3 regions of the Paracerasibacillus soli genome follow, and region 3 is predicted to be linked to each of the others. Evidence: riboswitches for the same ligand, from Rfam matches in the RefSeq annotation. Region 3 holds a riboswitch; each other region holds the start of a gene.

Region 1 (5,015 bases), on a different contig from region 3:
CAACGAAACCTAAGGGGAAGGATAATCCCCTACCTGCTAATCAACCTTTTTTGTTTTACCAAGGTATGTCCCTGGCCATTATTGATACAAACGGAAATTATCAAGATATACTAGGTAATAGTGGTGTTGCCGCTCCCATTTTTACTAAAAAGGAATACCTCAAGATGCTACAACATAACGAAAGTATACATCGGATTGCATATCACGTTAGAGAAAACAGCAAAGGTATAGAACAGTTAGTTGTATTTAGACCATTAGGAGGTCCACATGAAAGTCATAATCGAGCTGATTTGACGTTACAGCTAGGTACAAATACTGCCCCACTCAAAAAAATATTGTTACAACAATTATTAACTTTTATCGTTCTCGCTTCTATTGCTTTAACCAGTGGACTTGTAATCTATTTACGTACTTTAAAACATACTCTTGTCCCTTTATCCACAATCGTCGACGTAGTGAAAAAGACAGATGTCGAGAACTTAACGGAACGTCTTCCAGTTAAACAAGGTCAAGAAGAAATTGATCGATTAGCAGAATCTTTTAATGCGATGTTAGCGCGCCTTGAAATATCTTTTGAATATGAGAGAGAAACAAAGGAACAAATGAGACGTTTCATTGCAGATGCCTCTCACGAACTACGAACGCCTCTTACATCTATAAATGGCTTTATTGAAGTTTTATTAAGAGGTGCAGCTAATCAACCCGAACAACTTTATCAAGCATTAAATAGTATGCAAGGGGAATCAAAGCGAATTATTAAGTTAGTAGAAGATTTATTTACACTCGTTAAACTGGATCAAGCCCCTTCCTTACAAGTTTCCCAAGTGAATGTGACAAAAATAATAAAAGAAATGCGTTCACAACTTGATGTATTAGCAGGAAATCGTACAGTTTATGTTAAAGTATCCGAAGAACGATATGGATATTATGAACCAAATAAATTAAAGCAAGTCTTTCTAAACCTATTTTATAACGCTGTGCAACATACAGACCCGGAGACTGGAGTTATTCACCTATCACTTGATGCAATAAATGATTCAAACAGATTTACTATTCAAGATAATGGCGCCGGAATAGATAGCAAAGACCTTCCATTTATTTTTAATCGATTTTATCGAGCAGATATTTCACGTACAAGGACATCTGGTGGTTCTGGCCTTGGATTATCCATTACAAAGTCCATTGTGGAAGCACATGGAGGGAGAATAGAAGTTACGAGTAAAATGGGAAATGGAACAACCTTTCAAGTATTTTTACCTTTTTCTCCTAAAAAAAATCATTAAGATTCGAGGCAAAATAATATTAGTTTCATATGTGATTATGATATAATAAAAATAATTTAATATGGTTATCAAGAGTGAACGAGAGTACTGGCTCTAAGACTTCACAGCAACCTACCTAGAAGGTAAGGTGCTCCTACCAGCAAAGCTTGCTTTGGATGATAACGAACGGTGCTATAAACCCTTTGTGTGCATTCAGTTGCTGCAAAGGGTTTTTTATTGCGCGAACAGTTAATGTTGGATATCTTTAAGGGCAATACCGACCAACATTGGCCTACTCTGCTTAGGATACATTTAGCCTTGTCACGATCAATGATAGCTAAACTAACCTTTGTTTGGGAATATTTTCACAGCAAGCCGCGTCACAGTTTATGTCTCGTTAATTGCTCGCTTTTACTTTTTTGCAAATGGTCTTGATACCTATTGAAAAATAATAGGAGGAATGCAAATGAATACAACAGGATTTATTCGTGGTTATATGGCTAAAAATCAAGAAGGAGAAAAATATTTACACCATGTAATGAAGGTAATGGAGCGACAACTTCAAGAATGGGACGAAACATATGAGGTAAAAATGATTAAAAAGGAAAGCTATGCTATTTCAGTTCAAAATAGTGAACAGACTTCCATCATTCTCATTTCAAATTCACAGTTAGCACAGCTACAATCTAAATCTCCATACGCTTTGGACAAGTATATGTGGACAAAGCTAAAGGAGAATGGATTAGTTATAAAAGAGCGAACTGGAAATTATTTAAATTACGTTTTTATGTAAGATCGATTCATCTATACAATTATTCTAATAATTAAGGTGGGAAATTTTCCGCCTTTTTTATTTTTCATTACAGTATGTCACTTTTATCCACTTCCCGGCGGATTGTGTTGCCTTCAGTTTTTAATTCCAAAACATATGAAAAACCATTTCGTTTAACTATACACCATATGGCAATAACTAAATATAACATATCCTCTACTTGCAAATTCATACTCTCTTCATATTTTTGTAATAGGATAGAATAAAAGATCCTTACTAAAATATATACTTTGCTGAATAATACTTCTTGATTGGAGAGATACAGATGACTACTATACTTGTTGTTGATGATGATCAAAATATCTTGAACTTAGTATCGGTTTACTTAAAAGATGAAGGGTTCAACGTTTTGAAAGCAGAAAATGGGCAAGAAGCACTAAATTTATTAGAAAAAAACCCATGTGATATGGCCATTGTTGATGTGATGATGCCGGTTATTGATGGATATGAATTAACGAAGGATATTCGTAACTTTTACGATATTCCAATCATATTATTGACTGCGAAAGACCAACTTAAAGATAAGGAAAAAGGTTTCCTTTCTGGAACAGATGACTACCTTGTGAAACCCTTCGAGCCAAAGGAACTCCTGTACCGTATAAAAGCGTTATTTCGCCGTTATGAAAAAAATACCGAGGATGTTATTACTCTCGGATCGACTGTTATTAATAAAAAAAATTATGTAGTGGAAATTGACGATAAATCATTTTTATTACCATTAAAAGAATTTGAATTACTTTTTTACCTTGCCTCACACCCCTCGCAAGTATTTTCACGTGGACATTTAATCGAAAGAATTTGGGGATTCGACTATGATGGTGATGAGCGGACGGTTGATGTACATATAAAACGGTTAAGAGAACGTTTTACGAAAATAACAAGTGACTTTCATATTAAAACGATACGCAGTGTTGGGTATGCTTTGGAGGTAAAATAATCGTGAAGACGCTTTATGTTAAATTCGCTCTCACAACCATTTCAATTATGCTTGTGAGCACTTTGCTTTCCTTTATGTTTTCCAATTTTTATTACCAACAAAAATTAAAGCCTTATAACGATGAAAAAAATACAAAAATTGCACTAGATATCGCGAATTACGTTAATCACGAACAACATATTCATCTTGAACACTACTTAGAAAATATATCAGCTGTTGGATATCAAATTTTTTTAGCAGATAAAGAAGGAAATAAGACATTTTTCGGTGACCCATTTCGGGACAAAACACTTTCTAATCAAACAATTGAACTTGTATTAAATGGTGAAGTTTACCACGGGATTGCGCAATTCCCCCAAGAAACATTTGTCACAGGCTTTTTTGCAAACGAACTAACAAATACCATCGGGGTACCGCTAGAGCATAACAACAAACAATATGCGCTTTTTATTCGACCAAATATTAAATTACTTTTTAATGAAATGCACATTCTATTTGCCTGGTTGCTTGCTTTAACAATTGTATTAAGCATTATTTTCGTTTGGATTAGTGCGAAATATTTAGTTAACCCTATTTCGAAGTTAACACGAGCTACAAAAGATCTTTCCGAAGGGAACTTTTCCATTGAACTTGATATAAATCGAAAAGATGAAATAGGAAAACTAGCAACTAGTTTTACAAATATGGCGCAACAACTTGAAAAGCTTGATGAAATGAAGAGCGAATTTATTTCAAATATTACCCACGATATCCAGTCACCATTATCGAATATAAAAGGGTATTCCCATTTACTGGAAAAGGATACGTTGAGTGAGGAAGATAAATCCCATTATATTTCGATTATTAACAATGAAATCAATCGATTATCAAGCCTCACAAAACAGTTATTACTACTTGCTTCACTTGACCGAGGGGATGATCTTTTAAATAAGATAACGTATCCTTTGTCAGATCAACTAAAAGAAGTTATTTTTAATCATCAATGGGCTATTAATGAAAAGCGGATCATGATTAGCTACTCTATGCCTGACATAGATATAAATGGAGATCCTGCATTACTTTATAATGTATGGGAGAATTTGTTAACCAATGCCATCAAGTACAATAAAGAAAATGGTAGCATTGACATATCAATTATCAAAAAGGAAAAGGAAATTGAAATTCGTTTCCAAGATTCTGGTATAGGACTATCTCAAGCAGTTCAAAAGCGAATTTTTGATCGTTTTTATCGGGAAGATTCTGCAAGGACAAGTACAGTTGAAGGTACCGGTTTGGGATTATCTATCGTCTCTTCGATCGTGAAATTACATGGTGGTCGAATCGAGGCAGACAGTGAAGAAAATGTAGGTTCAACTTTCACAGTGTACTTACCGAAAGGATAACCTCATATTCATAGGTGATTCATCATCTTGAAGTAATATATGAACATACATATTGACTATCGGAGGGGTTATATGAATAACTACAGTCAGCTATTACTTAGATTTTCAGCGTTGTTTGCAGTTATTGGTGTATTGTTAGGTACACATATGGCAGGTTCAGGGTCAAATGCATTTCGCCCGATTCACACCCATATTTTGGTTGGAGGCTGGTTAACTATATTTGCATGGGCGCTATACTATAAAGTATTTTACCCTAAAGTGAATATGCTAGCTAAACTGCATGTGTGGTCAGCAATTATTGGTTCAATCGGATTGTCAGTAGGAATGTGGCTGCAATATTTAAAGCCCTTCCATCTACCTGATATCTTTGTACTGATTTTTTACATAGGTGGTGGCATGGTATTACTGATTAGTTTTACAATGTTTTTCCTTTTAACAATACTCTATGGAGAGAAGCGTTGTATAGATTGAACACACGCCTTCTAAAAAGAAGTGCGACTGTGCAATGTAGAATAAGTCTTGCCAAGGAGCACTCGACTGCCTTGACTAGACTTATTTTTTTATGTCATGACAATCCATTGGGATACACATTTTCAGCGTAC
Region 2 (5,015 bases), on a different contig from region 3:
AAGCATTGATACCGTTAAATAATTGGATGACAGCATCAAGGGCATTAATTCCTTTATGTGGTGCTCCAGAAGCATGGGCCGCTTTCCCGTGAAAATGAAAGTCAAGCGGATCAACTGCTAATGTTTCGGATGTTAAAGATGTTTTTCCGGATGGATGAAGCATAAGTGCAACGTCCACATCTTTTAAAAATCCATGTTTTACAAAACTACCTTTTGCGCTGCCGTTTGGCCCCCCTTCTTCTGCAGGAGTACCGAGCACGATTACACGTCCTCCTGTTTCATAAATAACTTCAGATAATGCAATCGCAGCAGCGACGCTTGTTGTTCCGATAATATTATGTCCGCACGCATGGCCGAGTCCAGCTAGTGCGTCATATTCTGCTAGATACGCAATCGTAGGCCCTTCTTTACCAGTATCACGTATTGCATAAAAAGATGTTTCGTGTCCGGCAACTGCTGTTTGCACATCAAAGCCTGACCTTTCTAAAATGCTTACGAGTTCCTTACTTGCGAACACTTCTTCATTACCAATCTCTGGCTTCGCATGGATGGCCTGACTTGTTTGAATATATAAATCCCGATTTTGCTCAATAGATTGTGAGATTACATTCAGATGGTTATTTTTAACGACTGTCATTTCAATCACTCCATTTATTATTTTTTAAGTTCTGCAAATGTCTTTTCAAGTTGTTCAGCTGTTAATTTCACTAAAAACGAACCGCCATTTGTATCTTCCTTCACGACTTTTTCAATATCTTCCTCTTGGTAAAGCTCTGCGATTCGTTTGTATGCTTTGTTGTCTTTGTCATCCTCTCGTACGGCTAAGATATTGACGTAAGGATGAATGTTATCATCTGTTTCATCTTCAATAAATACCGCATCTTCAATAGGTGAGAAGCCTGCTTGCCCTGCAACCCCATTATTAATAACGGAGGCAGTTACATCAGGTAGTACACGTGGTGTTTGTTGTGCTGTCATCGGTAATATATCTAGATTTAATGGGTTGTCTGCAATTTCTGTTGGTGTTCCAAACAGACCAAAGTCATCGGAAAGTACAAGTAGGCCCGCACTTTCTAAAAGGCGTAATGCCCGAGCTTGGTTTGAAGGATCATCTGGGATTGCAATTTTATCTCCTGCCTTTATTTCAGATACATCATCAATCTTTTCGGAGAATAACCCCATTGGCGCTAACATGGTGGAACCAATTGGCACAATATGATTACCGCTTTCTTTTACATATTGGCCGAGAAAAGCGATATGTTGGAAAGCATTCATATCAATATCTCCTTGAGCTAGTGCATTATTTGGCAGTGTATAATCAGCAAACTCAATGAGTTCAATCTCAATTCCTTCTTTTGCTGCTTTTTCTTTTAAGATTGGCCACTGTGCACCGTCAGCACCATTGACACCAATTTTGACATGTATTTTATCTTTATCATCCCCTGGTCCTTCTGCTTTCGAACTGGAACAGGCTGAAATTGTAAATATAGTTAAAATAGCAATGCTTAGAAGTAATAATCTTTTCATGTAAATGTCTCCTCTTATCCAAAATAAGTTTTTTATTCTGTACGAACTAGGTAGTAAATAATTTAAATGGTACGGATGTCCCTGGATGAACAAGGCATCGTTTATGCGAGCTTTTTTGCCTGTTGACATGCTTTATCTGCGCATGATTTTCTTTGATAATGTATTTCCGAGCCATTGTGCCAGTTGGACCATTGCAATTAAAATGAGAACTGTAACGAGCATGACACTTCCATCAAATCGTTGATAGCCATAAGTCATTGCGACATGACCAAGCCCACCTCCTCCAACTGTACCTGCGACTGCAGAAAAGTCGATTAAGCCAACTGAAACAAATGTCAGTCCTAAAATAAGTGGTCCGAGTGCTTCTGGAATTAATACTGTAAATATAATGCGTAAGGGACTTGCCCCCATTGCCTGAGCCGCTTCAATGACACCTGGATCAATACTTACTAAGTTGTTTTCTACTACTCTCGCAACTGTAAAACTTGCAACAATAGTCATTGGGAAAATGGCTGCTGCGGTTCCGATAGTTGTTCCAATCACGAGCCTTGTAAGCTGTGAGATTGCTACAAGGAAAATGATAAAAGGAATAGGTCGGATCATGTTTACTAGTAAATTTAATATTTGAAACACGAATTTATTTTCTAAAATATGATTTTCTCTTGTTACAAAGAGTAGTAAGCCGAAAGTTATCCCGATAATGGAACCAAAGATTAAGGTTGCAATAACCATTGTGAGTGTTTCGCCTGTTGCTTCAACAATGCGAGGCCAAAATGTAGTCCAATCAACTTTCATGAATGTTCACCTCCTCAATTTGTACAAGCGTTTTTAGTTCTGTGAGTACTTGGTTTACGTTGGCGGATTCGCCAGTGAATGATACGAGTAAATTTCCGAATAATTGTGCTTGTAATTCTTGAACAGAACCATAGATAATATTAAAATCTACGTCATGTCGTTTCGTAACTTGTGATAATACGGGATTATTTGTAATTTCACCGGTAAATATAACGCGATAAAGCTTGCTGTTATTTGATTTATCTTGCCATTCTCTCAGAACTTCCTGGGACGGTAAGTCTTGTTGCACGGAACTAATAAATCGCTTTGTCGTTGGATGTTGCGGATTTGTAAATGTCTCAAATACGTTGCCGAATTCAATAACCTCTCCGTCTTCCATAACGGCGACTTTGTCACAGATGGACTGGATAACGTGCATTTCGTGTGTAATAAGTAACATCGTAATGCCAAGTTCACGATTGACCTTTTTTAGTAATCGTAAAATATCACTTGTCGTGTCAGGATCTAGTGCTGATGTTGCTTCGTCACAAATGAGCACGTCTGGTGAAGTGGCGAGTGCTCTTGCAATACCTACCCGCTGTTTTTGCCCTCCCGATAATTGATCGGGATAGTCTTTTGCTTTATCTTCAAGTCCGACAAACTGTAATAATTCATTCACTCGTTCGGCTATTTTTTGCTTGGAATATCCAGCTAGTTTTAATGGATATGCTATGTTCCCCGCGACGGTACGAGCGTTAAATAGATTAAAGTTTTGAAAAATCATCCCGATGTTTCTGCGTTTTGCACGTAATTCTTTTGCGGATAATGTGCTAATATTTACCCCGTGCATCCATACAGTTCCAGAGGTTGGGCGCTCCAGCATGTTGACTAAACGTAGCAATGTACTTTTCCCAGCACCACTAAATCCAATAACCCCAAATATTTCTCCTTGTGAAATTGTTAAGGATACGTTTTTTACAGCTTGCACTTCGCGTTTTCCGAGATGAAAAGTTTTTGAAACATCTTTAAACTCGATCATATGATGTCCTCCTCAAATGTTTTGAACCGTTCGCCTTTTTCCAAAATATTGCTGTTTTACACTATGGACACAAGCGGTGGCAGTGACGTTACTCCTTGTGTCACATTCTTTAAAAGTTGCACGAAAAAATCCCTCCTTTTCTTAATTGATAAGAAAAAGAGGGATTCTATGTAAGAAACCATCTCTTTCTCATCTTTCAAATGCAGCAATAGCATTTGTGGGACTTGGCACAGTTTTCCATTTTAAAAGAATCTGTTGCCGAGACTTCATAGGGCCCTTCCCTCCGTCTCTCTTGATAAGAAAGTGGTACAAATATTTAATTTTTAATACATTTCTTAATGTTAGATGTTAGTCTATAGGCTATTCTCTAAAAAGTCAATACCCTTTTTGAAATAATAATAAAAATGTGGACGGATTCTTTGCTAATGAAACAGGAGAACCGTCCCCATGTTTCACTTGAATAATAGGAGTAGGGTGAGAAACATGGTGGTTGCTACAATCTCTAGTGATAGTAGGTACCATGGGTATGGGCCGAGGAGGTCAAGTATGCTGCCGCTTGGTGGTTTTTCTGCTAAGAACATATAATTTCCACCTGTTATGTGATTGAGATATAAAATGATAGGCAGAAGGATATTTAATATAAGCATTGTTTGACCAATACCTTTTAGGGTTGGACGGTATCCTCGTTTTACCCAAGTAAAATAAAATGCTGTCATGATAATGCCACAATGTGTGATAAAAAAGTGGAAATATCGATAATGCGGAAAGCCGTAATCAGTTACAGGAGTAATTAATGCTTGTATCGCCCCAGCAATACCCGCATAAAATACAAATTGATATAGCACTTGATTTGGCCGCCATAATAAAATAATTGCCCCAAATAAGGTTAAACTACATAACTCTAACGGTAAATTATATTGTGGTGTCCAATTGGATTGAGCAAATTGCAGGCCATGGTAACCAACTTCCAGACCTAATAAAATGAGTGCAAAATAACGTTCATATCGTTTTAAGTTGCGTTGTCGTAAATGAGTAGCTCGATGTAAATAAAGTAAGGATAAGAAGAGTAAAACGAACACAATCAGATGTGAAAAGGAAAATAAAATAAAAGGCGTGTGTGACATTATCTTAACCTCTCCTTGAATAAGCAAAATAGTAAAATAATTATATCACTTTTGCTAGTCTGTATGGAGGGAAAGATGTAAATATACATGTTCTATTTATCATAGTTTCATGCGTAAGTCCGTCATTTCAAGAATTCGAGGAGGTTTAAAGTATGATAAGTGGGGAATCAACAACTAGAAACCTAATGCGTTCATTACGAACTAGTAGGAGAAATGTGACGATCCCTGCTGCTAATTTTAAAAAGGTTTGGAAAGGAGCAGGCAGATGATGAGAGAAAAAGTGAATCGTATCGTCATAATTGGGACGGGTGCAGTTGGTTGTAGTTATGCGTATGCATGTGTGAATCAAGGAGTCGCGGAAGAATTAGTATTGATTGATATTCATGAGGCAAAGGCTGAAGGTGAAGCGATGGACTTAAGTCATGGCATGCCATTTGCTCCAAGCCCAACAAAAGTTTGGAATGGAACATATGCAGATTGCAAAGACGCGGATATTGTCGTCATCACTGCAGGACTTCCACAAAAGCCTGGCGAAACAAGATTAGATTTAG
Region 3 (5,015 bases):
AAAAAGACGGCTCATCGATGAGGCCCGTCAAAATGTTAAGCTTATTCATGATGGTCATGAACGTGTTACTACATATCTGTTAAAGGAACAAAAACACGGGATTGCTGGGGCAATTTTTAATCTTGGGTACTTGCCAAGAAGCGATAAAACTATCATTACGAAATCTGAATCCACCTTACAGGCAATCCAACAAATTTTGGATTACTTAAAAACAAATGGTGTAGTTGTCATAGTCATTTATTATGGACATGAAGGTGGTTTAGAGGAAAAGGAAAATGTAATCACCTTTGTGAAACAACTGGATCAATCCGCTTATCATGTGCTACGTTATGAATTTATTAATCAAAAAAATAATCCACCATTTGTAGTCGCGATTCAAAAAAGAAAGGAGAAGTTAAATAAATGATACACCACTATAAAAATATTCATCCAAAAATTCACGATTCTGTTTTCCTTGCTAAAAACGCGGACATTATTGGTGATGTAGAAATTGATGAATATTCAAGTATATGGTTTCATACCGTAATACGGGGAGACGTTGCACCTACAAAAATTGGGAAACGGGTCAGTATTCAAGATTTAACAATGATACACCAAAGCCCTAATCTCCCTGTTTTGATAGAAGATGATGTTACAATCGGCCATCAAGTTACCTTACATTCAGCTATTATTCGTAAAAAAGCTTTAATCGGAATGGGCTCAATCATATTAGATGGTGCGGAAATAGGTGAGGGTGCGTATATCGGAGCTGGTTCTTTGGTTCCACCCGGCAAAAAGATTCCACCTCATACGATGGCATTTGGTAGCCCAGCAAAAGTAGTCCGCACACTAACGGATGAGGACTATCATGATATGGAACGAATAAGAAAATCTTACGTAGAAAAAGGAATCTATTATAAAAATGAAACAAACTTAGGTAAATAATAAAAGAAAAAGGGGTTGGGACAAATCAGAGTGTCAGACCCCTCCACTACTACATTTAGTATGAAGTGCGATACTTCTTTTACTATTGTGACAGTAGTTAAGCGAGGGATTCAGACCCTTATGTCCCAACCTCTATTCTATATTATGAAATATTGATTAACTCTTTTAACAGATTCGCTTTATCGACTTTTTCCCATGGGAACAAGACATCTTCCCGCCCAAAATGTCCATATGCTGCTGTTTCTTTAAAAATCGGCTTTTGTAAATCTAACATACGAATAATGCCAGCCGGACGTAGATCAAATAACTCTCGTACTGCATTTACTAACTGTTCTTCATCAACAATACCAGTACCAAAAGTGTTAATAGCAATAGATACAGGTTCTGCAACACCAATTGCATATGCTAGCTGTACCTCACAAGTTTTTGCTAGTTTAGCCGCAACAATATTTTTGGCAACATATCTTGCCGCATAAGCTGCAGAGCGGTCAACTTTGGTAGCATCTTTTCCACTAAAAGCACCACCACCATGACGTGCATAGCCACCATATGTGTCAACAATTATTTTACGTCCTGTTAGTCCAGCATCGCCTTGTGGTCCACCGATAACAAAGCGCCCAGTTGGATTGATCAAATATTTAGTTGCTTCATCTAATAAATGAGCTGGAACAACTGGCTGAATCACATGTTCAATGAGGTCTTTTTCTATACGCTCATTTGTAATATCTTGATGATGTTGTGTAGAGATGACAATCGTATCAATACGAATTGGCTTATTTTGCTCATCATACTCAACAGTTACTTGTGTTTTCCCATCAGGTCTTAAGTAGTCAAGTAAATGATTTCTTCGTACATCAGTTAATCTTTTTGCTAGCTTATTAGCAAGCGATATTGGTAAAGGCATGTACTCAGCAGTTTCGTCACAGGCAAAACCAAACATTAATCCTTGGTCCCCTGCTCCGATTGCATCTATTTCAGCATCTGTCATTTTACCTTGTCTCGCTTCTAAAGCTTGATCGACACCACCTGCGATATCTGGAGATTGTTCATCAATTGCAGTAAGTACAGCACAAGTTTCGGCGTCAAATCCATACTTTGCACGTGTATAACCAATATCCTTGATTGTCTTTCTCACAATAGCTGGGATATCGACATAGGTAGTGGTTGTAATTTCACCAGCAACAAGTACAAGCCCAGTAGTAACCATTGTTTCACAGGCAACTCTTGCAGCTGGATCCTTTTTTAAAATTTCATCCAAAATAGCATCTGAAATTTGGTCACATATTTTATCAGGGTGACCTTCTGTAACAGATTCTGAAGTAAATAAACGACGATTATTAGCCATGTGGCTAAATCCTCCTTAAAGGGTATGGTACGGATCTCTAATTCTTAATCATATATTTATTATGCCACTTGTAGAAAACAAAAAACCTTTCCTATAATATAGAGGAAAGGATATATGTAGCCTTTCTCTCTTATTGTTCAAGGACATGTCCTTGCTTTAGGTTAGCACCTTTTCACATAGGAAGTGATGGTTGCTGGGCTTCATAGGGCCTATCCCTCCACCGACTCTGAATAAGAGTATCCGCTCAAAATTATGGTAACGAAATGAAAGGCCTATGTCAACTTTTACATGCATCTTACATATACATACAAAAATCAGCTAATATAGTATGGACTATTTCAGTAAATGTGTTATACTATTAATCAGATTTTAGAAATTAACATACCTTTATATTACATTTAAAAAATATATTAAAAGGCAGGTTATTATTAAAATGAAAATGGTGGAACAAACATCTTTAATCGACGAATTTGCACAACAGACGAATTTACAAAAGGATCTGTCGGTTCCCCGACTTATTGAAAAAATCTTATCACGCCGAGAAGGGGTTTTATCAGAAACCGGTGCAGTTCAAGCGACGACAGGAAAGTATACAGGTCGTTCCCCAGAGGATAAATTTATCGTACGCGATGAAATTTCGGAGAAAACAGTAGATTGGGGTACAGTAAATAAACCTATAGATGAACATGTATTTTTAAAATTGCTTATGAAAGTAACCAACCATTTAAAAGAAAAAGAAGAGTTATTCGTCTTTAACGGTTTTGCGGGAGCAGATGAAAAATATCGTTTACCAATACGTGTAATGAATGAGTTTGCATGGCATAATCTGTTTGCAAAACAGTTGTTTATTCGCCCAACTGCGGTTGAATTAGCTGAGCATGAACCTGATTTTACAATTATCTCAGCACCAACATTTAAAGCAGACCCTACAGTCGATGGGACGAATTCAGAAGCGTTCGTTCTCATTTCATTTAAGCAAAAAATCATTTTAATTGGTGGGACAGAATATGCAGGTGAAATTAAAAAATCAATCTTTTCTGTGATGAATTATTTATTACCACAAAAAAATGTACTATCCATGCATTGCTCTGCAAACGTTGGGGCGGAAGGCGATGTTGCTTTATTTTTCGGTTTATCAGGCACCGGAAAAACGACGCTATCTGCAGATCCTTATCGTAAATTAATTGGTGATGACGAACACGGATGGAGTCCAAATGGTGTATTTAATATTGAAGGTGGCTGTTATGCAAAATGCGTGAAACTATCAGAAGAGAAAGAACCACAAATCTTTCATGCAATTCGGTTTGGCTCTGTACTAGAAAATGTTGTACTAGATAAGGTAACGCGGACGCCTGACTATGATGATGTTACATTAACCGAAAACACGCGTGCAGCTTATCCATTAGAAAATATCGATAATATTGTTAAGCCAAGTGTAGCTGGACATCCAAACACAATTATCTTTTTGACAGCGGATGCATCTGGCACTTTGCCTCCAATAAGTAAACTTACAAAGGAACAAGCAATGTATCATTTCCTAAGTGGCTATACGAGTAAACTTGCAGGAACAGAGCGCGGTGTAACTGAACCACAAGCAACATTTTCAACTTGCTTTGGAGCACCTTTTTTACCACTTGCACCAGCAACATATGCAAAAATGCTCGGTAAAAAAATTGATCAACATCAGGCAAACGTATTTCTCGTAAATACAGGTTGGACTGGCGGATCCTATGGTGTCGGTCAACGAATTAAACTTTCTTATACACGTGCAATGGTCCATGCTGCTTTAGAGGGAGAATTAAATATGGTGGAAACAATGAAAGATGATATTTTTGGTTTACACATTCCCCTTCATGTACCTGGTGTACCAGACGAGGTACTTATTCCGAAGCAAACATGGGAAAATAAAGATTCCTATGAAAAAACAGCGCAAAAGTTAGCCGAGGAATTTCATGCAAACTTTGAAAAGTTTACGCATGTTAGTGAAGAAATTGTCAAGGCGGGACCAATTTATCGCCTATAAACATGTTACCTCATCCCAAGAGGAGTAATATATATTACGATGGCACATTATGTTGCCACGAAAAGCCGACTAAACTCATAGTCGGCTTTTCTTATACCTAAATATATATAGAGATAACCTTATTCGCCGTATGCTACTTAGATGTCGCAGTATCTTATATGCCCTCTTGACACGTAAAGCACATTTTTAACACTTGATAAATAATCTCATGCTTATCGAACTTATGATTCATCACTTTCAGCAGTCTTACATTCAACTTTTATCAGTCCCTGTCTACCGATGTTAAAGAAACTAAAATTTGCTTAATCAAAAAAATACACATAGGCATTCACACATTTTTCTGGGCAGCATAAACTGTTTTGAAACGCCATAAACGAAGGGACGGTAATATGATGTTAAAAAGGAACAAACTATTTATCTTGTTATCAATCGTATTTGTCTTATTCCTTAGTGCTTGCGGAAATGGATCAGAACATACATCAATAAAATTAGCTGAAGTAACACGTTCATTATTTTATGCGCCACAATATGTTGCAATAGAGAAGGGATTTTTTGAAGAAGAAGGATTAGATGTTGAACTCCAAACAACTTGGGGCGGAGATAAAACAATGACTGCTTTATTATCCGACGGAGCAGATGTTGCATTAGTTGGTTCTGAAACCTCGATTTACGTGTATGCCCAAGAGTCAAAAGACCATGCAGTAAATTTTGCACAACTTACCC

What was found. Region 3 has a riboswitch for S-adenosylmethionine ahead of metK (methionine adenosyltransferase). Riboswitches for the same ligand answer to the same signal wherever they lie in the genome.
Region 1: another riboswitch for S-adenosylmethionine. It lies ahead of ACFFIS_RS06855 (hypothetical protein); the one in region 3 lies ahead of metK (methionine adenosyltransferase).
Region 2: another riboswitch for S-adenosylmethionine. It lies ahead of ACFFIS_RS05755 (methionine ABC transporter ATP-binding protein); the one in region 3 lies ahead of metK (methionine adenosyltransferase).

What each region holds. Positions count from the first base shown of each region.
Region 1 is NZ_JBHLWL010000022.1:37,007-42,021, reverse strand. Features, by position in the region: gene ACFFIS_RS06860 (sensor histidine kinase) at 1-1,283, shown strand, start outside; SAM riboswitch class I at 1,346-1,448, shown strand; gene ACFFIS_RS06855 (hypothetical protein) at 1,729-2,055, shown strand; gene ACFFIS_RS06850 (response regulator transcription factor) at 2,360-3,031, shown strand; gene ACFFIS_RS06845 (sensor histidine kinase) at 3,034-4,413, shown strand; gene ACFFIS_RS06840 (hypothetical protein) at 4,486-4,884, shown strand.
Region 2 is NZ_JBHLWL010000017.1:172,611-177,625, reverse strand. Features, by position in the region: gene ACFFIS_RS05770 (M20 family metallopeptidase) at 1-637, opposite strand, end outside; gene ACFFIS_RS05765 (MetQ/NlpA family ABC transporter substrate-binding protein) at 655-1,527, opposite strand; gene ACFFIS_RS05760 (methionine ABC transporter permease) at 1,660-2,322, opposite strand; gene ACFFIS_RS05755 (methionine ABC transporter ATP-binding protein) at 2,312-3,340, opposite strand; SAM riboswitch class I at 3,527-3,642, opposite strand; gene ACFFIS_RS05750 (YwaF family protein) at 3,793-4,464, opposite strand; gene ACFFIS_RS05745 (L-lactate dehydrogenase) at 4,733-5,015, shown strand, end outside.
Region 3 is NZ_JBHLWL010000026.1:74,222-79,236, reverse strand. Features, by position in the region: gene mnmM (tRNA 5-(aminomethyl)-2-thiouridylate-methyltransferase MnmM) at 1-406, shown strand, start outside; gene ACFFIS_RS09455 (gamma carbonic anhydrase) at 403-924, shown strand; gene metK (methionine adenosyltransferase) at 1,067-2,269, opposite strand; SAM riboswitch class I at 2,397-2,506, opposite strand; gene pckA (phosphoenolpyruvate carboxykinase (ATP)) at 2,709-4,292, shown strand; gene ACFFIS_RS09440 (ABC transporter substrate-binding protein) at 4,685-5,015, shown strand, end outside.